3 regions of the Diaphorobacter sp. C33 genome follow, and region 1 is predicted to be linked to each of the others. Evidence: predicted binding sites of a transcription regulator. Region 1 holds the regulator's gene; each other region holds the start of a gene.
What was found. Region 1 encodes FNR, which switches genes on or off when oxygen is low (the NO sensors DNR and NnrR bind a similar motif). Its sites were predicted from a motif close to TTGATNNNNATCAA; they were not measured.

Region 1 (7,471 bases):
GACCCCGTGTGTTGTTCTATTCAGCGGTGCTGGTGGTGTTGTGCATCGGCATGCTGGCCAGCTTGGTGGTACGCACCCCGTTGAAGGTGGACATCGTGCGCGACCGCGCTGCGCTCTCGCGCATCGTGGCGGGAGGCAAGCTGGAAAATATCTACCGGCTGCAGATCATGAACGCCACGGAGGGGGCGCAGCGCTACACCATCAGCGCCCACGGCATGGAAGGGCTGGAAGTGGCGTCCGAGACCGCAATTGACATTGGACCGGCGGAATCCCGATGGGTGGTTGTCCGTCTTCAAATTCCGTATGGCTCAGCATCTCCCGGATCGCATACGGTGTATTTCGATATTCAAGCGCAGGGTGATAAAGCCCAAGTGGCAGAGAAATCCGTGTTCCTCGTGCCTCGCTGAAGGCGGTCGCGGAATGCAAATGAACAAGCTGTGCTCATAAATGAGCGAGGAGTTGGTATCGATGTCGAGTAATTCCCCCATGAATCTGGAAGACGCAGGAAAGCCTTGGTGGACGTTTGGCCATGTCTGGCTTGTCATCGCGGGGCCGGTGATTGTCATCATTGCGGGCTTCGTGACCCTCTGGCTGGCCGTGAGCCAACCCGACCCCGTCATCGCGGAAGACTATTACCAACGGGGATTGAACATCAACGAGACCCTGAAGGAGTCTGGAGGCGACATGACGCCTGCCATGAAGGGGCGCAACCATGCAGCTACTCCGCTGGAGGACCAACCGCGTTGACCGGCAGGGCGAGTCCTCTTTGCATGCCGCAGAACAGATGCTACGCTGTCAACTACACCTGCTAGGAGATGGGCGAATGTGGATGCAACGATTGATGTGGATCGCGTGGCCGGCCTTTTTGATGGCGGGCGTCATGGAAATGGTGGTGTTCGCCTTCGTGGATCCAGAAGCGCTGCAGTGGTTTGATCAACCCCTGCATCTCTCGCGCGAAGGTGTGTATACCATCGCCTTCTTCACGTTCTGGTTCGTACTCATGGCTTCCAGCGCATTGACTACGCTGTTGTCACTCTCGCCCTTTGAGTTGAATCGCTGCCCCGTGCCCAAAGGGGCGCGGCCGGCTGATTGCGCCAAATACGTTTCCTGATCTTTCCGCCGATCAGTTATGAATGAGCAAAAAACCGAGGCTTAATGGCAGGCTTGCTGGCTGTTGACAATGCGCTTCAGCGCATCGGTATCGACGATGCGCACATGGCGCTGTTTTACTTCCACAATACCTTCTTCCACGAACTTCGAAAACGTGCGGCTGACGGTTTCCAGTTTCAATCCTAGGTAACTGCCGATCTCTTCCCGCGTCATGCGCAGCACCAATTCGGATTGTGAGAACCCCCGGGCATGCAAGCGTTGTACGAGATTCAACAGGAATGCGGCAAGGCGTTCCTCGGCACGCATACTCCCCAGCAACAGCATGACCCCATGCTCGCGAACAATCTCGCGGCTCATGATCTTGTGCACATGGTGCTGTAGTGCCGTTACTTCGCGCGACAACTCTTCAATACGATCGAAAGGCATGACGCATACTTCGGCGTCTTCAAGCGCTACCGCATCGCAAGTGTGGCGGTCGCTCACGATGCCATCCAGGCCAATGATCTCGCCCGCCATTTGAAAACCCGTCACTTGATCGCGACCGTCCTCGGTGGCGACACAGGTCTTGAAGAATCCGGTGCGGATGGCAAAAAGGGATGTGAAGGGTTCACCGTTCCGGAAAAGCGTGCCGCCACGCTTGATCTTGCGTCGTACAGCAACAATGTCATCGATGCGCTTGAGTTGCTGGTCGTCCAGACCCACGGGCATGCACAGCTCACGCAGATTGCAGTTTGAGCAGGCAACTTTGATGGTCTGGAGATTCGTATGCATGGGAACCCTGTTCATGGCTTGAGCTTACCTCTGAACGGCTGGGAGACATGGAATGCCGTAGGCCGTTGGACGACTTTGAGCCGAAGTCAAATTGTCGCCACAAGGACCTTATGGGCGCTTGATCAACGTCAAGGACTCATGGGGGACTCTACGGCACAGTGATATGAAAGTGCAAGGAATCCCGTCATGACCGTTGTTACAACAGAGCTCCTGCGTCGCTTTGACGTTCCAGGGCCGCGCTACACCTCTTATCCGACTGCTGATCGTTTTGTCGAGGCCTTTGGCGAGCGGGAATACATCCTTGCGCTGCAGCAGCGTCGCGTGGGGTCGGTAGCCAAGGCGATGCCTTTGTCGCTTTATGTCCACATCCCGTTTTGTGAATCGCTGTGCTATTACTGCGCGTGTAACAAGATCATTACCCGGCATCCAGAGCGGGCAGAGGTCTACTTGCGTTACCTCAGCCGTGAGATCGACCTGCATACGGCGCACTGCGGTGTGGGTCAGCATGTGAGCCAGCTGCATTTCGGCGGAGGCACGCCTACTTTTCTGACGGATGACGGTTTGCGCGAACTGATGGGCATGTTGAGGCGCAGTTTCGTCCTCGTTCCGGGGGGGGAGTACTCCATAGAAGTGGACCCGCGGACCGTGGATGAAGCGCGGCTGGGATTGTTGGCGGAGCTGGGTTTCAATCGCCTGAGCTTTGGCGTGCAGGATTTCGACCCTGAAGTACAAAAGGCCGTGCACCGCATTCAGCCTGCCGAAAAGGTGTTCGCGTTGGTCGATGCGGCTCGGAAGCTCGGGTTTGAATCGGTGAACGTGGATTTGATCTACGGGCTGCCGCGCCAGACACCGGAGTCGTTTGATCGCACCTTGGAGCAGGTAGCCGAGCTGCGGCCAGACCGGATCGCGCTGTATGCGTACGCTCACTTGCCAGAACGCTTCAAGTCGCAGCGACGCATCATCACGGCCGAGTTGCCCATGGCTTCGGCCAAGGTGTCCATGCTGGCCCGGTCACTTGATGTGTTCCAGGAAGCCGGCTACGTCTACGTGGGCATGGACCATTTTGCGCTGCCTGACGATGCGCTGGCGGTGGCCAAGCGGCAAGGCAGGCTGCACCGCAATTTCCAAGGCTATAGCACGCAGCCCGATTGCGACCTGATTGGTCTGGGCGTTTCTGCCATCGGGCGCGTGGGCGCTACTTACAGCCAAAATGTGAAAACGCTGGACGAGTATTACGACTGCATTAACCAGGGGCATTTGCCTGTGGTGCGCGGGCTGGCGTTGACCAAGGACGACTTGGTGCGCCGCGCAGTCATCATGGCGTTGATGTGCCAAGGTGAATTGCTGTTTGAGCCGTTGGAACAGTCTTGGCTGATTGATTTCCGCAGTTATTTCGATGCGGAATTACAGCAACTGCAAGAAATGGCGGCTCAGGGCTTGGTGAAAATCAGTGATGAGGGCGTTGAAGTCACGCCCATGGGGTGGTATTTCGTGCGCGGCGTGGCCATGGTGTTCGACAAGTATCTGCAGGCTGACCGTAACCGCGCTCGCTTTTCCCGGATTATTTGACCCATGCTGTGGGCGCTGGCCACGACGACCTTCCTGATGGGGCTGATGGGAGGGGCTCACTGTTTGGCGATGTGTTCTGTTCCCTGCGCGGCGCTTACGGGGCTGGGTGGCACGCAGGACGCCACCCACACCATTCAATGGGCGTCCCGCCGCGGAATCCTCCAACGGGTAGCGCAGTTTCACGTGGGGCGCCTGATCGGTTACGGCGCCGCAGGGGCGGTGGTTGCGCTGGCCATGGAGCAACTCGCATGGCTGGGGCAAAGCACCTCGGCATTGCGCCCCCTTTGGACGCTGATGCATGTGCTCATCCTCGCGTGGGGCGGGATGATGATGGTGCAAGCGCAGCAGCCCTTGTGGGTTGAGCGGGCGGGGCGTGCTGCCTGGGCGAAGGTCAAGCCCTTGGTCTCTCGGCCTGGCGGGCTCCTGACCGCGGGTGTGGCCTGGGCGCTCCTGCCATGCGGCCTTCTGTATACCGCACTGTTGACTGCCGCTCTCAGCGGAAGCGTGCTCCGCGGAGCCTTGTGCATGGTCCTGTTTGGCGTGGGAAGCGGTGTATGGCTGGTGCTGGGACCGTGGACATTTGGCCGCATTCGCGCTTGGATCGGCGTGAAGGGTGGGGCGTGGGGGTCTCGGCTGGCAGGTGGTGTGCTTTTTTCCCTGGGTGCATGGGCGCTGTGGATGGAGGTTGTCCATGGGCAGCCGGCGCCGTGGTGCGTGCCCTGAAAACAGCGTTTTGTGGAACCACAGCGACTCCGCGAAGCATGTCGTGGCAAGCGAATGGCGCAAACCGAGGCGCTCAGGCGTGACGTATCGCTGTCAGATCTATACCAGCGGAAGTGACGAGTCTGTTCTCATCGACGTGGAGAAATCCAGCTACGCATCGCTGCCTTACTGGATGCGCCACCGTACGTCTGGGGCGCGCGCTGCGTATCAGTGAGGTTGCCGAAGGACTGGGAAACGCCCGAACCACGCCAGGATATTTGGCATCGGTGCGACGACTACCAAGGTCTGCTCTGTGCCTTGCAGATGGGTGGGTTGCGCGCGCTGGCCGCGGAGCGCCGGATTTTCTGAGCAGGTATTGAGGTCGCTGGCACTCACCCGGAGCGAGGGCGCAAGCGATTACCAGAGAAAAGGTGTCTGCGAATGCCACCGGACCGGCATCCTGAACCGGGGGTTCAGGTGGGCGAGGGCAGCCAGGCGTTGGGTTCATCTGACGCGAGATGATCACGCTCACCGGGCGATGTACCAAGCCCGTGCTCAATGAGCATTGGTTCAAGGAAATATAAAGCCCGGCAGCATCGCAGACATGTTCATTGTAGTGGGCTGCCCGTGTGCGGCCAGGGGCCGGGCTTTTACCGTAATGGTTATAGGAGGCGCCCATCCTCGCCCAGCGCCTCGTCCAGGCGCAGGAGCAACTGCTGCACGCGCTCATCGCTGTCGTGCACGTGCGGCGCGACCGGGGTGGGGACGATGCGCGCAGGGGCTGAGGCGGCTGCCAAATCGGCGGCTTCGCGGTCGGCGATCTCGAAAGCCAGGTTGAGCGCCGCCAGCACGGCGATGCGCTCACGCGCGCGTACCTTGCCCGCGTCACGGATGCGCGTCATGGCGGTATCCACGCGCTCGACCGCCTCCAGCAGGCGCGACTCCTGGCCGTCGGGGCAGGCCAGGAGATAGCTTTGCTGGAGGATCTGTACCTCGATCTGCTTCATGGCGCGTCTTTCGTCTCGGCAGTGCCGGGGAGTTCGGGCTCGGCAGGCAGGCGGTCCAGCAATGCGTTCACGCGCGCACGGGCCGCCTGCAGGCGGGATTGGAGGGAATCGCGCTCCTGGGTGAGCGCCGCGACCTGTTGCGCCAACAGGGCATTGGTGCGCTGCAACTCGGCATGGCGCAGCAGCAGCCGCTCAACGCGCTCGGCGATCTGGTCGATGGAAGAGGGGGAGGCCATACGCTGCCGATTGTAGGGATCGGCGTGCGAACCATCGTAAAATTGCGCAGTTGGTGCTCGCGGCGTGGTTCACATGCCGCAGTTCAACGGGAAGCAGGGAGGGGCCCTCCGTCATGGAGTGCGTCCTGTGCCTGCGCTGCCCCCGCAACGGTCAGCGGATGAGCCGTACTTCGGCTCCCTCTTCATTGACAAGCCACTGAGCGCCTTGAACAAGCGTTTGGGAAGGCGATGCAGAGCGTTCCGCCAGCCCGGATACCGGCCAACGAGGTGGCTCCGCGTTTCCTTTTGTGAAACCTGGGCCGTTATGCCCAGGTGCCGACGGGGAGGTCGGCCGTGGCGATCTCTCTGTTTGCCCCACATGACAAACACCCGTCCGTTCAATGTGCGCTTGAGTGCGCTTTCCGTGCACGCGCGCGTCGCCGTGCTGCCGCTGGCGCTGGCCGCCGCTTTCCCCGCCGTGTCCCAGACCCTGCTGGCCCAGGCAGCCACAGAACCCCAACTGCGTGAAACCGTCATCACGGCAACCCGCGTGGCCCGGCCGCTGGCCGACATCGTGTCCGATGTGTCCGTCATCGACCGTGAAACCATCGAGGCCAGCGGCGCGGTAGGCGTCATTGACGTGATCTCGCGCCTGCCAGGCGTGCAGATCACGCGCAATGGCGGCCAGGGCAGCAGTGGCAGCGTCTACCTGCGCGGCGCGGAGTCGCGCTTTACCGCCGTGTACCTGGACGGCGTGCGCCTGGACTCGCAATCCACCGGCGGCGTGGTGTGGGAGCAAATCCCGTTGTCGCAGATCGACCGCATCGAGGTCGTGCGCGGGCCAGCGGCTGCTGTGTACGGCTCGGATGCCATGGGAGGCGTGATCCAGCTCTTCACCAAAAAGGGCGAGGGTGCGCCGGCGCCCTACGTGGGCGTGGGCCTGGGCAACCAGGGCACGCGGACGGTGCAGGCCGGCGTGAGTGGCGGCACCGAGCAGGTGGACTATGCGCTGGGGCTGTCGCATGAGCGCGCCGATGGCTTCAGTGCCCGCGTAGGCTCCGCCTACAACCCGGACAAAGACGGCTACCGCCGCACCTCTGCCAATGCCCGACTGGGCGTGCAGTTCGACACGACCCATCGCCTGGAGGGCACGCTGCTGGCCAGCAACCTCAACTCGCAGTACGACGGCAGCAAAACGGCCGACGACCGCAATCACCACCAATTGCGCACGGCCAGCCTGGCATGGCTGGCCAAGTGGAGCGACGTGTACAGCACGCGCTTGCAGGTCACGCAGGGGCAGAGTGAATACAGCACCCGGCCCAACTTCTACATGACCGAGACCACGCTGCACAATTACCTGCTGCAAAACGAGTGGCGCCTGGGCGCGCATCTGTTCACAGCCGCGCTGGAGCGCCGCGAGGACGAACTGCACAACCCCGCCACCGAGTTCGTGGGCGACCTCCAGCGTGACCGCTCACAGAACGCGCTCGCGCTGGGCTATGGCCTGAACCAGGGCGCCCATACGCTGCAGGCCAACCTGCGCTATGACGACGACAGCGAGTTCGGCGGCAAAAGCACGGGCAGCCTGTCCTATGGCTACGCCATTACGCCGCAGTGGCGCGTCACCGCAGCGGCCGGCACGTCCTTCCGCGCACCCACGCTCTACCACCGCTTCAGCGAATACGGCGCGCCCGACCTGCAGCCCGAGAAGGGGCGCAACGTGGAGCTGGGCGCGCGGTGGACACAAGGAGAGAGCAGCGTGGGTGTCGTGGCGTACCGCAACCGCGTCAGCAACCTCATCAATTTCGGCGCCGCGGGCCGCTGTGATTCCAGCTTCGGCTGCTACGAGAACGTGGGCCGCGCCGAGTACAAGGGCGTGACGCTGTCGGCCGCGCACCGCATCGCGGGCGTGTCGCTGCATGGCTCCATCGACTGGCAGAACCCGCGTGACCTGGACAGCGGCAAACTGCTGGCGCGCCGTGCCAAGCGCTACGCCACGCTGGGTGCCGACACCTTGGTGGCAGGCTGGACGCTGGGGGCAGAGCTCTACGCATCCGCGCGCCGGTACGACAACGCGGCCAACACCAACGTACTGGG
Region 2 (7,471 bases), 400 kb from region 1:
AGTCGATCATCACCCGCGCGGCGGGAAAGCCGATGGACAGCGCCTCGCGCACATCCGTCTCGTTGGCTGAAAGGAAGAGGTGCGCGCCCAACGGCCGCAGATAGGAAAACGGGTTGCGCCCGCGCGTGAACACGCCGCGCTCGATGCGCATGCCCGCCGCCTTGGCCGAGGCGAACACGCGCATGCCGCTGGCAGGGTCGTTGCGCGACAGCATGACCACCTCGACGCGCGCGGCATCGGGCGTGTTGAACGCCAGGAGCTTTCTCACCAGAGGGAAGGCAATGCCGGGGCGCGCGGGCTCATGCACCAGCTCCAGCTGGCGGCGCATGTAGGCTTGCTCGTCGCCGGCCTCGAACAGGCGGTTCTCTTCCTCGAAGTCGAACAGTGCGCGCGACGAGATCGCGACGACGAGCTTGTCCTGCAGGGTGGCGCTCATTTGACGAACTGGTTGAGCTGGATGATCGGCATGAGCACCGCCAGCACGATCAGCATCACGATGCCGCCCATGGCCACGATGAGCAGCGGCTCCAGCACCGTGGCCAGTTGCATGGCGCGGCGCTGCACCTCGGTGCCCAATTGCGTGGCGGCGCGCTGCAGCATGGTGGGCAACTGGCCCGTCTGTTCGCCCAGCCGCGCGAACATGGCCACCAGGCCGGGGAACCGTTTTTTCTGCGCCAGTGCCGAGGCTAGCGGCGCGCCCTCGCGCACCAGCACCAGGGCGTCGAGTGCGTCCGCGCGCAGGGCGCGGTTGTTCAGCGTCTCGGCCGCGGCCTGCAGCGCCTTGAGAATGGGCACGCCCGCGCCTGCCAGCATGGCCAATGTGCCGGCGAAACGCGCCGCGTTGTAGCCGCGCGCCAGCTTGCCGACGAGCGGCAGGCGCAACCAGGCGGCGTCGAATTTCTCGCGCAGCCGCGGCTGGGCCAGCGCGGCGCGGGCGCCGAAAGCCAGCAGGACCAGCCCGCCCAGCAACGCCCAGCCGTAGTTGCGCACCACGTCGCTCAAGGCCAGCATGGCCACCGTGAGGAAGGGCAGGGCGCGCTTGGTGCCCGCGAACACGCTGGCCACCTGCGGCACCACATAACCCACCAGGAACAGCACGATGACGATCGCGATCACGGTGACGATGGCCGGGTACAGCGCAGCGCCGATGAGCTTGGCGCGCAAGGCCTGGCGCTGCTCCAGATCGTCCGCCAGGCTGTCCAGCACCTCGGCCAGACCGCCGCTGGACTCGCCCGCGCCGATCACGGCGCAGTAGATGTCGGAGAACTCGCGCGGGTGCTGCGCCAGCGCACGTGCGAAGGTGGAGCCGGCGTTGACCTCGGCGCGCAGCGTGGCCAGCAGGTGGCGCTGGCGCTCATCGTCCGCCTCTTCGGCGAGCGCGGTCAGCGCACGCTCCAGCGGCAGGCCCGAGCCCACCAGCCCGGCGAGCTGCCGCGTCCACACGCCCAGCCCCGTGGCGTTGAACACCGGCCGCGTGAACAGCCGCTGCGCCAGCGTGGGGGGTGTTCCGGGGACGGCGCCAGCGGCCAGCGCCTCCACATCCAGGGGCACCAGGGCCTGGGCGCGCAGCAGGCTGCGGGCGGCCTTGGGGCTGTCGGCCTCCAGGGTGCCGCGGCGCACATGGCCTTGGGCGTCCAGGGCTTCGAAGGAATAGGCGGGCATGCGGAGAAGTCAGCGGCGGTGGGCGAGCAGGGGCAAACTGGGCGGGCCGCAGTCGACCCGTTCAGCCCGCCATGGTAGCCGCTGCGGGTGACAGTGCCGCGTGCGCCTGGGCGGTGATGTCCAGCGAGCGCAGGCGCAGCGCCGGGTCGTACACGTCGCTCACCAGCATGAATTCGTCGGCCTGCGTGGCGGCCAGCAGCGCCTGCAGGCCCTCGCGCACGGTCTGCGGGCCACCGACCACGCCGACCGCGAGGAAGTCGGCCACGGCGGCGCGCTCCTGCGGCGCGAGGCTCTGCAGATAACCCTCTACCGGCGGCTGCAGCAGTCCGCGCTGGCCGGTGAGGATGCCCAGCACGCGCTGGTAGGTGCTGCTGGCCAGGTACTGCGCCTCGTCATCGGTGGGTGCGGCGATCACGGGCACGCCGATCACCACGTAGGGCTTGGCGCAGGCCGGCGAGGGGCGGAACAGCCGGCGGTAGATGTCGATGGCCGCGTGCAGCATGCGCGGCGCAAAGTGCGAGGCGAAGGCGTAGGGCAGGCCCATCTGCGCCGCCAGTTGCGCCGAGAACAGGCTGGAGCCCAGCAGCCAGAGGGGCACCTGCGTGCCGGCGCCCGGCACGGCGGTGATGCGCTGGCCCGGCTGCGCGGGCGCCAAGAGCTGCTGCAGCTCGGCCACGTCGCGGGGGAAGTCGGCCTCGGTCTCCACGCGGTCGCGGCGCAGGGCGCGCATGGTGGCGCCGTCGGTGCCGGGTGCGCGGCCCAGCCCCAGGTCGATACGGCCGGGGTAGAGCTCGGCCAGCGTGCCGAAGGCCTCGGCCACCACCAGCGGCGCATGGTTGGGCAGCATGATGCCGCCCGAGCCCACGCGGATGGACCGCGTGGCCCCGGCCACGTGGCCGACCAGCACGGCCGTGGCAGAGCTGGCGATGCCCGGCATGTTGTGGTGCTCGGCCAGCCAGTAGCGCTTGAAGCCCAGCGCCTCCACATGCTGCGCCGTCTGCACGGCGACCTGCAGTGCCTGGGCCACGGTGCCGCCCTCGCGCACGGCCACGAGATCAAGCATGGAAAGTAAAGGCAGGGAATGTGCGGTCATGGCACCGATTGTGGGCAGCGGGTGAAATCCGTGCTGCGCCGCGGGTATGGTGGTGCAGTGGTCCCCGCATGGTGCATAGCGTTTTGCTATTGATATACTGAATTTGTTTTAAATCAACACACGAAACATATTGTCACTTTTGGCGTCCTGTGCGACGCTGCCAGGAAGTGATGCACGGGGCGTGCGGGGGGTGTCTATGGGGTTCTTCAGCCGTTTGTTTCAGCCGCGTGCCGACGGCCTGGCCGCGCCTGAGGACTGGACTTCGCTGCCTGCGAGCGAGGCCAGCGCGCTGGTGCTGTACGACGAAGAGGCTTCGCGGCTCCTGGCGGCGTTCGACATCGAGGCTGCCATCGTCATGCACGAACGCTGGTTGCCCTGGCTGGCCCAAGCGCTGGCGGGCGCGCGCGACGAACAGCTGCGCCCCGAAACGGTGGTGGACGACACCTGTTCCGAGCTGGGCCGCTGGCTGCACGGCAGCGGGCGCGTGGCGCTGGGGCACTTTCCTGCTTTCGACATGCTGATGCGCCGCCACCAGTACTTTCACCACCAGGCGGCCGTGTTGTTGACGCATCTGGCGCAGGGCGATCAATTGCGGGCCGAGCAGGCGTTCAAGAGCTGCCAGCATGCGTCGCGCCAGGTGGTGCTGCTGCTCAAGGAACTGCAGCGCGGGCTGGACCACGGGAAGCGTCCTCCCCAGCCGATGGCCGCAGGTAAACGCTGAAATGCGCTATTGATATAGGAGCTGCTAGCGCTTGTCTGTAATGGTTTTCAATGCAATTTGTATTGAAAACCCAGTCTTGGCAAGCGTGCCGCGCTCCTGTTTTTGAAAGGCGCCGCTGCGGCCTGTCCGCTCAGTCGCGCGTCACACGCAGCACTTCTTCGCGGCTGGTGATGCCGGCGTGGATCAGCCGCTCGCCATCGTCGCGCATCAGCGTCATGCCGCCGGCCAGGGCCTGGGTACGCACCTCGGCCTCTGGGGCCTGGTTGTGGATCTGCGCGCGGATGGCGTCGTCCACTACCAGCAGCTCGAACACGCCGGTGCGCCCCGCGTAGCCGGTATGGCCGCAGTGGTCGCAGCCTGCGCCGTGGCACTCGCCGCAATATTTGCGCACCAGGCGCTGCGCCAGCACCCCCAGCAGCGACGAGGACAGCAGGAACGGCTCCACCCCCATGTCGGTCAGGCGCGTGATGGCGCTGGCCGCGTCGTTGGTGTGCAGCGTGGCCAGCACCAGGTGCCCGGTGAGCGAGGCCTGGATGGCGATCTGCGCGGTCTCGAAGTCGCGGATCTCGCCGATCATGATCACGTCGGGGTCCTGGCGCAGGATGGCGCGCAGGGCCTTAGCAAACGTCAGGTCGATCTTGGCATTGACCTGCGTCTGGCCCACCCCGGGCAGCTCGTACTCGATGGGGTCTTCCACCGTCATGATGTTGCTGCGCGCGGCGTCCAGCCGCGCCAGCGCCGCGTACAGCGTGGTGGTCTTGCCCGAGCCCGTGGGGCCGGTCACGAGGATGATGCCGTGCGGCTGCTGGATCAGGTGCGCGAGCCGCGCCAGCACCTCGCCCTGCATGCCCACGGCCTCCAGGTTCAGCTTGCTCTCGCTCTTGTCCAAGAGGCGCAGCACGGCGCGCTCGCCATGGGCGTTGGGCAGCGTGGATACGCGCACGTCGACGGCGCGGGTGCCCAGGCGCAGACTGATGCGTCCGTCCTGCGGCAGGCGCTTTTCGGAGATGTCCAGGTCCGCCATGATCTTCAGGCGGCTGATCAGCGCGGCGTGCAGCGCGCGGTTGGGCTGCACCACCTCGCGCAGCGTGCCGTCCACGCGAAAGCGCACGCTGGAGTGGCGCTCGTAGGGCTCGATGTGGATGTCGCTCGCGCCGTCGCGCACGGCCTGCGTGAGCAGGGCGTTGAGCATGCGGATGATGGGCGCGTCGCCCGCGGACTCCAGCAGGTCTTCCACGGCGGGCAGCTCCTGCATCATGCGCGAGAGGTCGGCGCCTTCCTCCACCTCGCTCACCACCGTGGCCGCGCTGGATTCGCTTTGCGAATACGCCGCGCTGATGCGCTGCGCCAGCGTGGGTGCGTCCAGCGGCATGAACTGGTGCACGGCATGCTTGCGCAGCACTTCGGACAGCGCGCCGGCGTCCGGCTGCGGGCCGTGCCACAGCACGAGCTGCTGGCCGTCGTCTTCCAGCAGCAGCTGGCTGCTGCGCGCAAATGCGTAGGGCAGGGGGTGGCGCATGCGGCGGGCCCTTACTGCGGGCTGTAGGGCGACTGGCCCATGCTGGGCGGCGTGGCGGTGCGCGCGGGCGGCTGGGGTGCGAGCGGCGCCAGCGGCGCAGGTGCGGCCGCGGGCTGCACGGGCGCGGCGGACGAGGCGGGGGCGGGCAGGGGCGGCAGCACCGGCGCCTCGGACACACCGCTCATCATCGTGCTGGGCGCGGGCTGCGTGCTTTGCTGCAGCGCGCGAATGGCCTCGTAGCGGTCCACCATCAGTGCGTCGCTGGTGGCGCTGTCGCGGATCACCATGGGGCGCAGGAAGACCATCAGGTTGGTCTTCTGGCGCGTGCGCTTTTCATTGCGGAACAGCCCGCCCACCACGGGCAGGTCGCCCATCACGGGCACCTTGTCCTGGCCCAGCGCATAGCTGTCTTCCAGCAGGCCGCCGATCACGATCACGCTGCCGTCGTCCACCAGCACCGTGGACTCGATGGAGCGCTTGCTCGTGGAGGGGCCGTTGGCATTGGACAGCGTGCTCTCCGCGACCTTGGACACCTCCTGGTACATCGTGAGCTTGACGGTGCCGTTCTCGTTGATCTGTGGGCGCACGCGCAGCATCAGGCCCACGTCCTTGCGCTCCACGGTGGTGAACGGGTTGACCGCGCCGCCGCTGCCGCCGGTGTTGGCGTAGGAGCCCGTCACGAACGGCACGTTGTTGCCGATGATGATCTGCGCCTCCTCGTTGTCCAGCGTGAGCAGGTTGGGGGTGGACAGCACGTTGGCATCGCCCGTGTTTTCCAGGAAGTTGGCCAGCGCCCCCAGGTAGTACTTGCCGTTGATGCGCGGTGCGACGGCCAGGTTCATGCCGGCCGCCGGCTTGGCATTGGCGATGGAGGTCACGTTGCCGGTGGCCGCCGCCAGCGCCAGATCCAGGATGTTGCGTCCGGCCACGCTGGAGTTGTTGCCCAGCACGCCCAGCGTGCTGCCGTAATTGCCCAGCACGCCCTGCCACTGGATGCCGAACTCGGCCACCTTGTTGGCGCTCACCTCCACGATCAGGCTCTCGATCAGCACCTGCGCGCGGCGGCCGTCCAGCTTGTCGATCACGGCGCGGATCTGGCGGTACAGCGGCTCCGGCGCGCTGATGATGAGCGAGTTGGTCGTCGGGTCGGCCTGGATGATGCCGCCGGTGGACGGCTGGTTGGCATCGCTGCTGCCGCTGCTGCCCTGGCCCGTTCCCAGGCCCGAACTGCCCAGGCCGCCGGCATTGCCACTGGCATTGGTGCTGTTGCCCAGGCCGCTGGTCTGGCCCAGGCCCGATGCGCCGGTCCGCGTGAGGCCCCCCGACAGGTTGCCGGTTCCCGTGCCGCCGCCGCTGCTGGTGCCGCTGCCCCCCGCGCTGCCCAGCGCTGCGCGCAGGGTGGTGGCCAGCTTCACGGCGTCGGCGTTCTTCAGGTACACCACGTGGATGTTGCCGCTGGCAGCGGAGCTGCCCGGCGCGGCCGGTTGGTCCAGCTTGGCCACCAATGAGCGCACCAGCGCCACGCGCGCCGGGTTGGCGGCGCGCACGATCAGCGCGTTGCTGCGCGGCTCGGCCAGCAGCGTGGTCTTGAACGAATTGTCGGTCTGCCCCTGGGCCACGCCCTGCGCAGTGCCTGTGGCAGTGGCGCTGCCGCCCTCGATCAGGCGCGACACCAGCGGCGCCAGGTCGGTGGCGATGGCGTGCTGCAGCGGGATCACCTCCACGTCGCTGGCGTTGGAGACGTCCATGGCCGCCACGATGCGCGCCAGGCGCTGCAGGTTGTCGGCGTAGTCGGTGATCACCAGCGAGTTGTTGCCGGGGTTCACGTTGATGGTGTTGTTGGGGCTGATCAGCGGGCGCAGCACCGGCACCAGGTTGGCCGCGTTCTCGAAGTTGAGCTTGAAGATCTGCGTGACGACCTGCCCGCCCGCGGGCGTGCCGCCCGCGCCGCCTTGGGACACGCTCACGTTGCCGGTCTGCAGCTTGGCATCGGCCTCGGGCACGACCTTGTACAGGCCCGCCGACTCGACCACCGTGAAGCCCTGCAGCCGCAGCGCGGCCAGGAACTGCTGGAAGGCCGCGTTGGGCTGCACCGCGTTCTCGGTCACCAGCGTGATCTGGCCCTTCACGCGCGGGTCCACCACCACGTTCTTGCCGGTGATGGTGGCCATGGTGCGCGCCACGGCCTCGATGTCGGCGTTGGCAAAGTTCAGCGTCACCGGCTCGCTGGGCCGCACACTGCCGGCGCGCTGCCCGGAGGTTTGTGCATGAATGTGGCTGCTAACGCCCGTCAATAAAGCGCTAGCAGCTATCAAATGAAGAGTGAACCGCAGGGGGTGGCGGGGCAAGTTGGTCATAGGGTCAACCCACGGTGATGATGGAGCGCGCGCCACTGCGCCGCCCGATGATATTCAGAAGATTCGCCAGGGCCGCCTCCCGCCCGGGCGCGGCGCTGGCCTCGCCCGTGAAGCGCAGG
Region 3 (7,471 bases), 390 kb from region 1:
GCGCCTGGCGCAAGGGCTGCGCCAGCGCGAACATGCCAGCGGCCGGTCCGGCCTGGTACAGGGGCTGCTGCAGCAGTTCGCGCTGTCCTCGCAAGAAGGCGTGGCGCTGATGTGCCTGGCAGAAGCGCTGCTGCGCATTCCCGACGCGGCCACGCGCGACGCGCTGATCCGCGACAAGATCGGCACGGGCGACTGGGCCGCGCACCTGGGCAAGAGCCCGTCGCTGTTCGTCAATGCGGCCACCTGGGGCCTGCTGCTCACCGGACGGCTGGTGACCACGCACAGCGAAGGGGGCTTGAAGGATGCGCTACGCCGCATCACCGCACGCGGCGGAGAGCCGCTGATCCGCAAGGGCGTGGACGTCGCCATGCGCATGATGGGCGAGCAGTTCGTCACCGGCGAGACCATCGAACAGGCGCTGGGCAAGGCGCGCACCCTGGAGGCACGCGGCTTCCGCTATTCCTACGACATGCTGGGCGAGGCCGCGCTCACGGGGCACGACGCCGACCGCTACATGCAGTCCTATGTGGACGCCATCCACGCCATCGGCCGCGCCAGCGCGGGCCGCGGCGTGTACGAAGGGCCCGGCATCTCCATCAAGCTCAGCGCGCTGCACCCGCGCTACGCCCGCGCGCAGTGGCAGCGCGTGATGGACGAGCTGTACCCGCGCGTGCTGCAACTGGCGGAACTGGCGCGCGGCTATGACATCGGCCTGAACATCGACGCCGAAGAGGCCGACCGGCTGGAACTGTCGCTGGACCTGCTGGAGCGCCTGTGCCATGCGCCGTCCCTCGCGGGCTTCAAGGGCATCGGCTTCGTGATCCAGGCCTACCAAAAGCGCTGCCCGCGCGTGATCGACTACTGCATCGATCTGGCGCGCCGCAGCGGCCACCGCCTGATGATCCGGCTGGTCAAGGGCGCGTACTGGGACAGCGAGATCAAGCGCGCCCAGGTCGAAGGCCTGGCGGACTACCCCGTGTACACGCGCAAGGCGCACACCGATATTTCCTACATCGCCTGCGCACGCAAGCTGCTGGGCGCACCCGACGCGGTGTACCCCCAGTTCGCCACGCACAACGCGCAGACGCTGGCCACCATCTATGAGCTGGCGGGCCCCGCGGACTATCGCCCCGGCCAGTACGAGTTCCAGTGCCTGCACGGCATGGGCGAGCCGCTGTACGAGCAGGTGGTGCCCGAGCGCCCCTGCCGCATCTACGCCCCGGTGGGTACGCATGAAACGCTGCTGGCGTACCTGGTACGCCGCCTGCTAGAAAACGGCGCCAACACCTCGTTCGTGAACCGCGTGGCCGACGCCACGCTGCCGCTGGAGGCGCTGATCGACAACCCCGTGGACACGGTGGATGCCGAGGCCCGCGCGGAAGGCGGCGCCGGCCTGCCGCACCCGCGCATCGCGCTGCCCCCGCAGCTCTACGGCCCGGCGCGTGCCAATTCGCAGGGCCTGGACCTGGCGGCCGAGCCCACGCTGCAGTGCGTGGCCGACGCGCTGGCCGCCAGCGCCGCCACGCCGCTGGAAGCCACACCCCTCATCGCCGCCGGCGCTCCCGCCGGCCCGCGCGTCCCGGTGCGCAATCCTGCCGATGCCACCGATGGGGTCGGGCAGGTGCAAGAAGCCACCACCGCCGATGTGGACGCCGCGCTGCAGGCTGCCGCCGCGGCGCAGCCCGCCTGGGCTGCCACGCCACCCGCAGAACGTGCACGGCTGCTGCGCGCCGCGGCCGATGGGCTGGAACGCGATATGCCCGCCCTGCTGGCCCTGCTGATGCGCGAAGCCGGCAAGACCTGCGCCAACGCCGTGGCCGAGGTGCGCGAGGCGGTGGACTTCCTGCGCTACTACGCCGCGCAGGTGGATGGGCACTTCGACAACGCCACCCACCCGCCGCTGGGGCCGGTCACCTGCATCAGCCCCTGGAACTTCCCGCTGGCCATCTTCATGGGCCAGGTGGCCGCCGCACTGGCCGCGGGCAACGTGGTGCTGGCCAAGCCGGCAGAGCAGACGCCCCTCATTGCCTGCCAGGCCGTGCGCCTGCTGCACCAGGCCGGCGTGCCTGCCGCCGCCGTGCAGTTGCTGCCCGGCCGCGGCGAGACGGTGGGCGCGACGCTGGTGGGCGACGCGCGGGTGATGGGCGTGATGTTCACCGGCTCCACCGAGGTGGCGCGGCTGCTGCAGCGCAGCCTGGCCGCACGGCTGGACGCCGGCGGCCGGCCCATTCCGCTGATTGCGGAGACAGGCGGGCAAAACGCCATGGTCGTGGACTCCTCCGCCCTGCTGGAGCAAGTGGTCGCGGACGTGCTCACCTCGGCCTTCGACAGCGCGGGCCAGCGCTGCTCCGCCCTGCGCGTGCTGTGCGTGCAGCGCGACTGCGCGGACCGCCTGCTGGAGATGCTGCGCGGCGCCATGCAGGAACTGCACATGGGCAACCCCACGCAACTGGCGGTGGACGTAGGCCCGGTGATCGACGAGGAGGCGCGCGCCACGATCGCGCGCCACATCGAGCGCCTGCGCGCCAGCGGCCGGCCGGTGTTCCAAAGCCATGCCGGTGGGCAGGGCACGGCGCATGGCACCTTCGTGCCGCCCACGCTGATCGAGCTGAACAGCATCACCGAGCTGGAGCGCGAGGTCTTCGGCCCCGTGCTGCACGTGGTGCGCTACGAGCGCGGCGAGCTGGACGCGCTGCTCGCGCAGATCAGCGCCACGGGCTACGGCCTCACCCAGGGCCTGCACACCCGCATCGACGAAACCGTGGCCCAGGTGCTGGCCCACAGCACGGCCGGCAACGTCTATGTGAACCGCAACATGGTGGGCGCCGTGGTCGGCGTGCAGCCTTTCGGCGGCGAGGGCCTGTCGGGCACGGGCCCCAAGGCAGGCGGCCCGCTGTATCTGTTGCGTCTGCTGTCGCGCCACCCGGCCAACGCCACGCACGGCGCGCTGGCGGCGACGGCCGTGCAGGTGCCCGACGCCAGCGCACAGCCCGCGCTGCTCGCCCCGCTGTCGGCGCTGGAGCACTGGGCCCAGGCGCAAGGCAACGCAGCGCTGGCACAGGCCTGCGCGGCCCAGGCGCAGGCCAGTTGCGCGGGCCTGGCCTGCACCCTGCCCGGCCCCACCGGCGAGCGCAACACCTATCGGCTGCTGCCGCGCGAACGCGTGCTGTGCCTGGCCGACACGGACGAGGCGCTGCTGCTGCAGTTGAGCGCGGTGCTGGCCGCGGGCGCGCTTGCGCTCTGGCCGCAGGACGCGCAGGCCCTGTGCGCCACGCTGCCGCGCGAGGTGCAGGCGCGCATCGCCCTGGTGTCCGACTGGCGCGGCGATGGCCTGGGCTACGACGCCGTGCTGCACAGCGGCAGCCCAGAAACGCGCCGCGTGGAATGCCAGCGCGTGGCCCTGCGTCCCGGTCCCATCGTGGGCGTGACGGCGGTGGACGGCCCCGCCGATGCGCTGCAGGCGCCCTTGCGCCTGTTGCTGGAGCGCGCGGTCAGCATCAACACCACGGCGGCAGGCGGCAATGCCAGCCTGATGACCATGGCGTGATGCCAGAGAAAATTGGCCTCTAGCGCTTATCCATCAAGCGCCAACAGCTATATAAACAATAGCAATCAATCCGCCAGCGGCCACTCGCCCAGCACCTCGTAAGGGCCGGGCGAGCCGCGCAGGTTGTGCAGCAGCACGAAGCGGCGCACCGTCCATTCCAGCGGCGGCACGGGTTGCTCGGGCACGGCCTGGCGGCTGTAGCACAGCGTCATGTGCGGGGTGATGTGCGGCGCATGGGGCACGCCGTCCAGCCCCCGCACCTGCGACCACAGCGCCGCGTGCAGCGCCTCGTACAACGCGATGAAGCCCTGCTGCCCGTCGGCGGGGCCGCAGAGCACGCAGGGCCGCTTGGCCTGCGGCGCGCGGCGAAAGCTCAACACCCGATCGAACCGCAACGAGAACGCCCTCGCCCGCACCTGCTGCGCCGCGTCGCGCGCCCACTGCAGATGCCGCGGCGACAGCGCATGCTCCCACCCCAGCGATAGCAGCGTGGCGTGCAGGCGCTGCGCGCGCACCTGCGCCTGCAGGTCGTGCCGCGTAATCAGCGTCTGCGCCAGATCGGCCGCAGCCTGCGCCGCTCGGGGCTCGGGCAGCACGGCAAAGAAAAGATGGTGGTTGGGGCGTGGCGCATCGGGCTCCACGCCGGCGAGCGGCAGTTGGTGAGCGTCCATGCGCCCCACTGTAGCGCCGCCCCTTGCCTTTGTGGGTAACAGGCACTCCGCCGGCGCGGGCAATAACCGATATTTTTAATCGGAATGGCGGCAATTGAGGCACATCGCCTCACCGCCCATTCATCGGCAATTTTCGGATTTTGGTACCTAGGATGGCATTCGTATGCCAAGCCCAGAAGGCTGACTTTCCGCGGGGCCCGGAACCCGCACGTATGGCCGTTTTGCGGCTGCTCCACATTCCATACGCAATTGCTCGGGATTATTTAATATTTCATTAATTTTCAATTAATAAAATAAAAAAGTTTAACCAAAATAATCCAAGAATAATATCAACAAAGTCATTTGACGTTAATCAAATAGATAATCGAGATACGGGGAGAATAATGCATCTACGCAGTAAATATTCAAAGGTATTTATGTCAAAAAGTACCCCCTCCCCCACCGCCTGCGCCGCGCCGCAACCCGGCAAGCGCACCTTCCTGCAAGAACTCGTCGGCCTGGCCACCGCCTTTGGCCTGGCCGGCGCCAGCCAGGCCGCCACACCCTTCGCGCCGGGCCAGCCGCCGCGCCGCCCCGGCATGGAGGGCAAGCGCTTCGGCATGCTGGTGGATCTGCGCAAGTGCATCGGCTGCCAAGCCTGCACGGTGAGCTGCTCGGTGGAGAACCAGCCGCCCATCGGCCAGTTCCGCACCACGGTGCTGCAGTACGAGATCGACAAGGACGACGGCAGCGCGCCCGCCATGGTCAGCCTGCCGCGCCTGTGCAACCACTGCGACGAGCCGCCCTGCGTGCCCGTGTGCCCGGTGCAGGCCACCTTCCAGCGCACCGACGGCATCGTGCTGGTGGACAACGAGCGCTGCGTGGGCTGCGGCTACTGCGTGCAGGCCTGCCCGTACGACGCGCGCTTCATCAACCACGAGACGCAGACCGCCGACAAGTGCACCTTCTGCGAGCACCGCCTGGAGGCTGGCCTGCTGCCCGCCTGCGTGGAAAGCTGCGTGGGCGGCGCGCGCGTGATCGGCGACCTGAATGACCAGGGCAGCGAGATCAACCGCCGCATGGCCGAACACAAGGAAGACCTCAAGGTGCTCAAGCCCGGCATGAACACTGCGCCGCGCGTGTTCTACATCGGCCTGCCCGATGCGTTCGTCAACGGCGTGGACGGCCAGGCCAGCGTGCGCCTGCTGTCCGACCACTGAACCCCAAGGAGCGCACCATGCAAATCATCGAACTCCTGACCCCGCACTACGAGGCGGCCTGGCTGCCCTGGGCCGTGCAGTACTTCTTTCTGGTCGGCGTGGCCACCGGCGCCGCCATCCTGGCCGCGCTGTGCGCCTGGGGCAAAGACGGCGGCACGCTGCAGCGCCTGCTGCCCGCGGCCGTGCTGACGCTGGCCGTCAGCGCCATCGCCGCCCCCGTGTCGCTGCTGGCCGACTTGCACCAGCCCGCGCGCTTCTGGCACTTCTATGCGCACTTCACGCCCTGGTCGTGGATGTCGGTCGGCGCGCTGCTGCTGCCCGTGTTTGTCACGCTCAGCGTGGCGATGTGCGCCGCCTGGTGGCTGGGCAAGACCGGCTGGATGCGCCTGCTGGCACCGCTGCTCGTGCTCTCGGCGCTCACCATTTCGGTCTACACCGGCGCCGAGATGATGGTGGTGCGCTCGCGCCCGCTGTGGAACACGCTGTGGGTGCCCGTCAACCTGGCGCTGACCGGCTGGCTGGCCACCGTGGGCGCGGCCTTCGTGCTGGAGCGCTTCCTGCCCGCCACGCTGCGCCCCGGCGCTGAAGCGCTGCAGACGCTGCGCGGCATGGGCCTGGCGCTGGCCGGCGCGCTGTTGGTGGTGGCGCTGGCCTGGGCCGCGAGCGGCATGGCGGGCGACAGCCCCTCGTTCAACGCCGCGCTGCGCCTGTGGAACGACTTCCCCGTGTGGCGCCTGACGATGGTCGGCTCGGCCATCGGTGGTGCCGCTGTGCTGGGGGCGCTGCTGCGCGGCCGCCACCGCCTGCATGCCAAGGGCTACACCCTGGTGCTGGGTCTGGGGCTGGCCGCCGCCGCCTGGGCCTTCCGCTGGGCGCTGTTCATGGGTGTGCAGGGCGTGCCGAAGTTCGGCGCCGGCCTGTACCTGTACCACATGCCCCTGGGCGGCGACGGGCTGCTGGGCATGGTGGGTGTGGCGGGCCTGTGCGTGGCACTGGTCGGGCTGGCGAGCTGGGCGCTGGAGCTGTTCCCGGCCCGCAAGGCACCCACGGCCACTGCCGCCTGAAATTCATAGACAAATCGGCCTTTAACGCAATATCAGCAAGCGCGAGCAGCTATCAATACTGAAGTGATACCCGCTGGCGCTGCCCTTGAAGGTACAGACCATGACTGACAAGAAACCGCATTCCTCTCCCGAGACCGAGGCCCACCCCGACGCCAACCGCCGCCGCCTGCTGCTGCGCGGCGGCGCGGTGGCCGGTGGCCTGGCGGCCTTTGCCGCCGGCTACGGCGAAACCGTGGCCAAGGGCGCCAAGGGGCTGGTGACCGGCACGTCCGGCACCGCCACCAAGAGCGCCACGCGCGGCAATTCGCTCACGCCCGAGTTCCGCATCGACCCCGTGACCGGCCAGCTCACTACCCAGCCGGGCCAGGTGGTCAGCCCCAGCAGCTGCCTGGGCTGCTGGACGCAGTGCGGCGTGCGCGTGCGCGTGGATACCGAGCACAACAAGATCGTCCGCATCGCCGGCAACCCCTACCACCCGCTGGCCACCACGCACCACGCACCCATGGAAACGCCCGTGCGCGAGGTGTACGCCCTGCTGGGCGGCGACAACGGTCTGGAGGGCCGCGCCACCAGCTGCGCGCGCGGCTCCGCCATGCTGGAGCACCAGACTGCGGCCCACCGCGTGCTCACCCCGCTCAAGCGCGTGGGTCCGCGCGGCTCCGGCCAGTGGAAGGCCATCTCGCTGGAACAGCTGGTCAAGGAAATCTGCGAGGGCGGCGACCTGTTCGGCGAAGGCCCTGTGGAGGGCCTGGCCGCCATCCGCGACGTGCAGACGCTGATCGACGCGGAGAACCCCGAGTACGGCCCCAAGGCCAACCAGTTGCTGGTGACCGACGCCTCCAACGAAGGCCGCACCCCGCTCATCAACCGCTTTGCGCGCCAGTCCTTCGGCACGGTGAACGTGGCCAACCACGGCGCCTACTGCGGCCAGACCTACCGCGTGGGCACGGCTGCGGCCCTGGGCAACATCCCCGGCATGCCGCACGGCAA

Region 2: QY917_RS17065 (CZB domain-containing protein) is a predicted target of FNR. The motif match lies at 2,859-2,872, and genes of this name have one in related genera.
Region 3: dsrO (sulfate reduction electron transfer complex DsrMKJOP subunit DsrO) is a predicted target of FNR. The motif match lies at 4,561-4,574, and genes of this name have one in related genera.

The regions. Positions count from the first base shown of each region.
Region 1 covers NZ_CP129980.1:335,966-343,436, forward strand. The annotation lists gene ccoG (cytochrome c oxidase accessory protein CcoG) at 1-407, shown strand, start outside; gene QY917_RS01625 (FixH family protein) at 469-747, shown strand; gene QY917_RS01630 (hypothetical protein) at 824-1,111, shown strand; gene fnr (fumarate/nitrate reduction transcriptional regulator Fnr) at 1,153-1,896, opposite strand; gene hemN (oxygen-independent coproporphyrinogen III oxidase) at 2,068-3,450, shown strand; gene QY917_RS01645 (sulfite exporter TauE/SafE family protein) at 3,454-4,173, shown strand; gene QY917_RS01650 (cell division protein ZapA) at 4,815-5,159, opposite strand; gene QY917_RS01655 (hypothetical protein) at 5,156-5,395, opposite strand; cobalamin riboswitch at 5,430-5,674, shown strand; gene QY917_RS01660 (TonB-dependent receptor) at 5,754-7,471, shown strand, end outside.
Region 2 covers NZ_CP129980.1:3,613,695-3,621,165, forward strand. The annotation lists gene QY917_RS17050 (5'-nucleotidase) at 1-436, opposite strand, end outside; gene gspF (type II secretion system inner membrane protein GspF) at 433-1,662, opposite strand; gene QY917_RS17060 (LLM class flavin-dependent oxidoreductase) at 1,724-2,755, opposite strand; gene QY917_RS17065 (CZB domain-containing protein) at 2,952-3,476, shown strand; gene QY917_RS17070 (GspE/PulE family protein) at 3,607-4,995, opposite strand; gene gspD (type II secretion system secretin GspD) at 5,007-7,352, opposite strand; gene gspN (type II secretion system protein N) at 7,357-7,471, opposite strand, start outside.
Region 3 covers NZ_CP129980.1:730,808-738,278, reverse strand. The annotation lists gene putA (trifunctional transcriptional regulator/proline dehydrogenase/L-glutamate gamma-semialdehyde dehydrogenase) at 1-3,547, shown strand, start outside; gene QY917_RS03500 (2'-5' RNA ligase family protein) at 3,613-4,218, opposite strand; gene dsrO (sulfate reduction electron transfer complex DsrMKJOP subunit DsrO) at 4,635-5,417, shown strand; gene nrfD (NrfD/PsrC family molybdoenzyme membrane anchor subunit) at 5,435-6,481, shown strand; gene QY917_RS03485 (tetrathionate reductase subunit A) at 6,582-7,471, shown strand, end outside.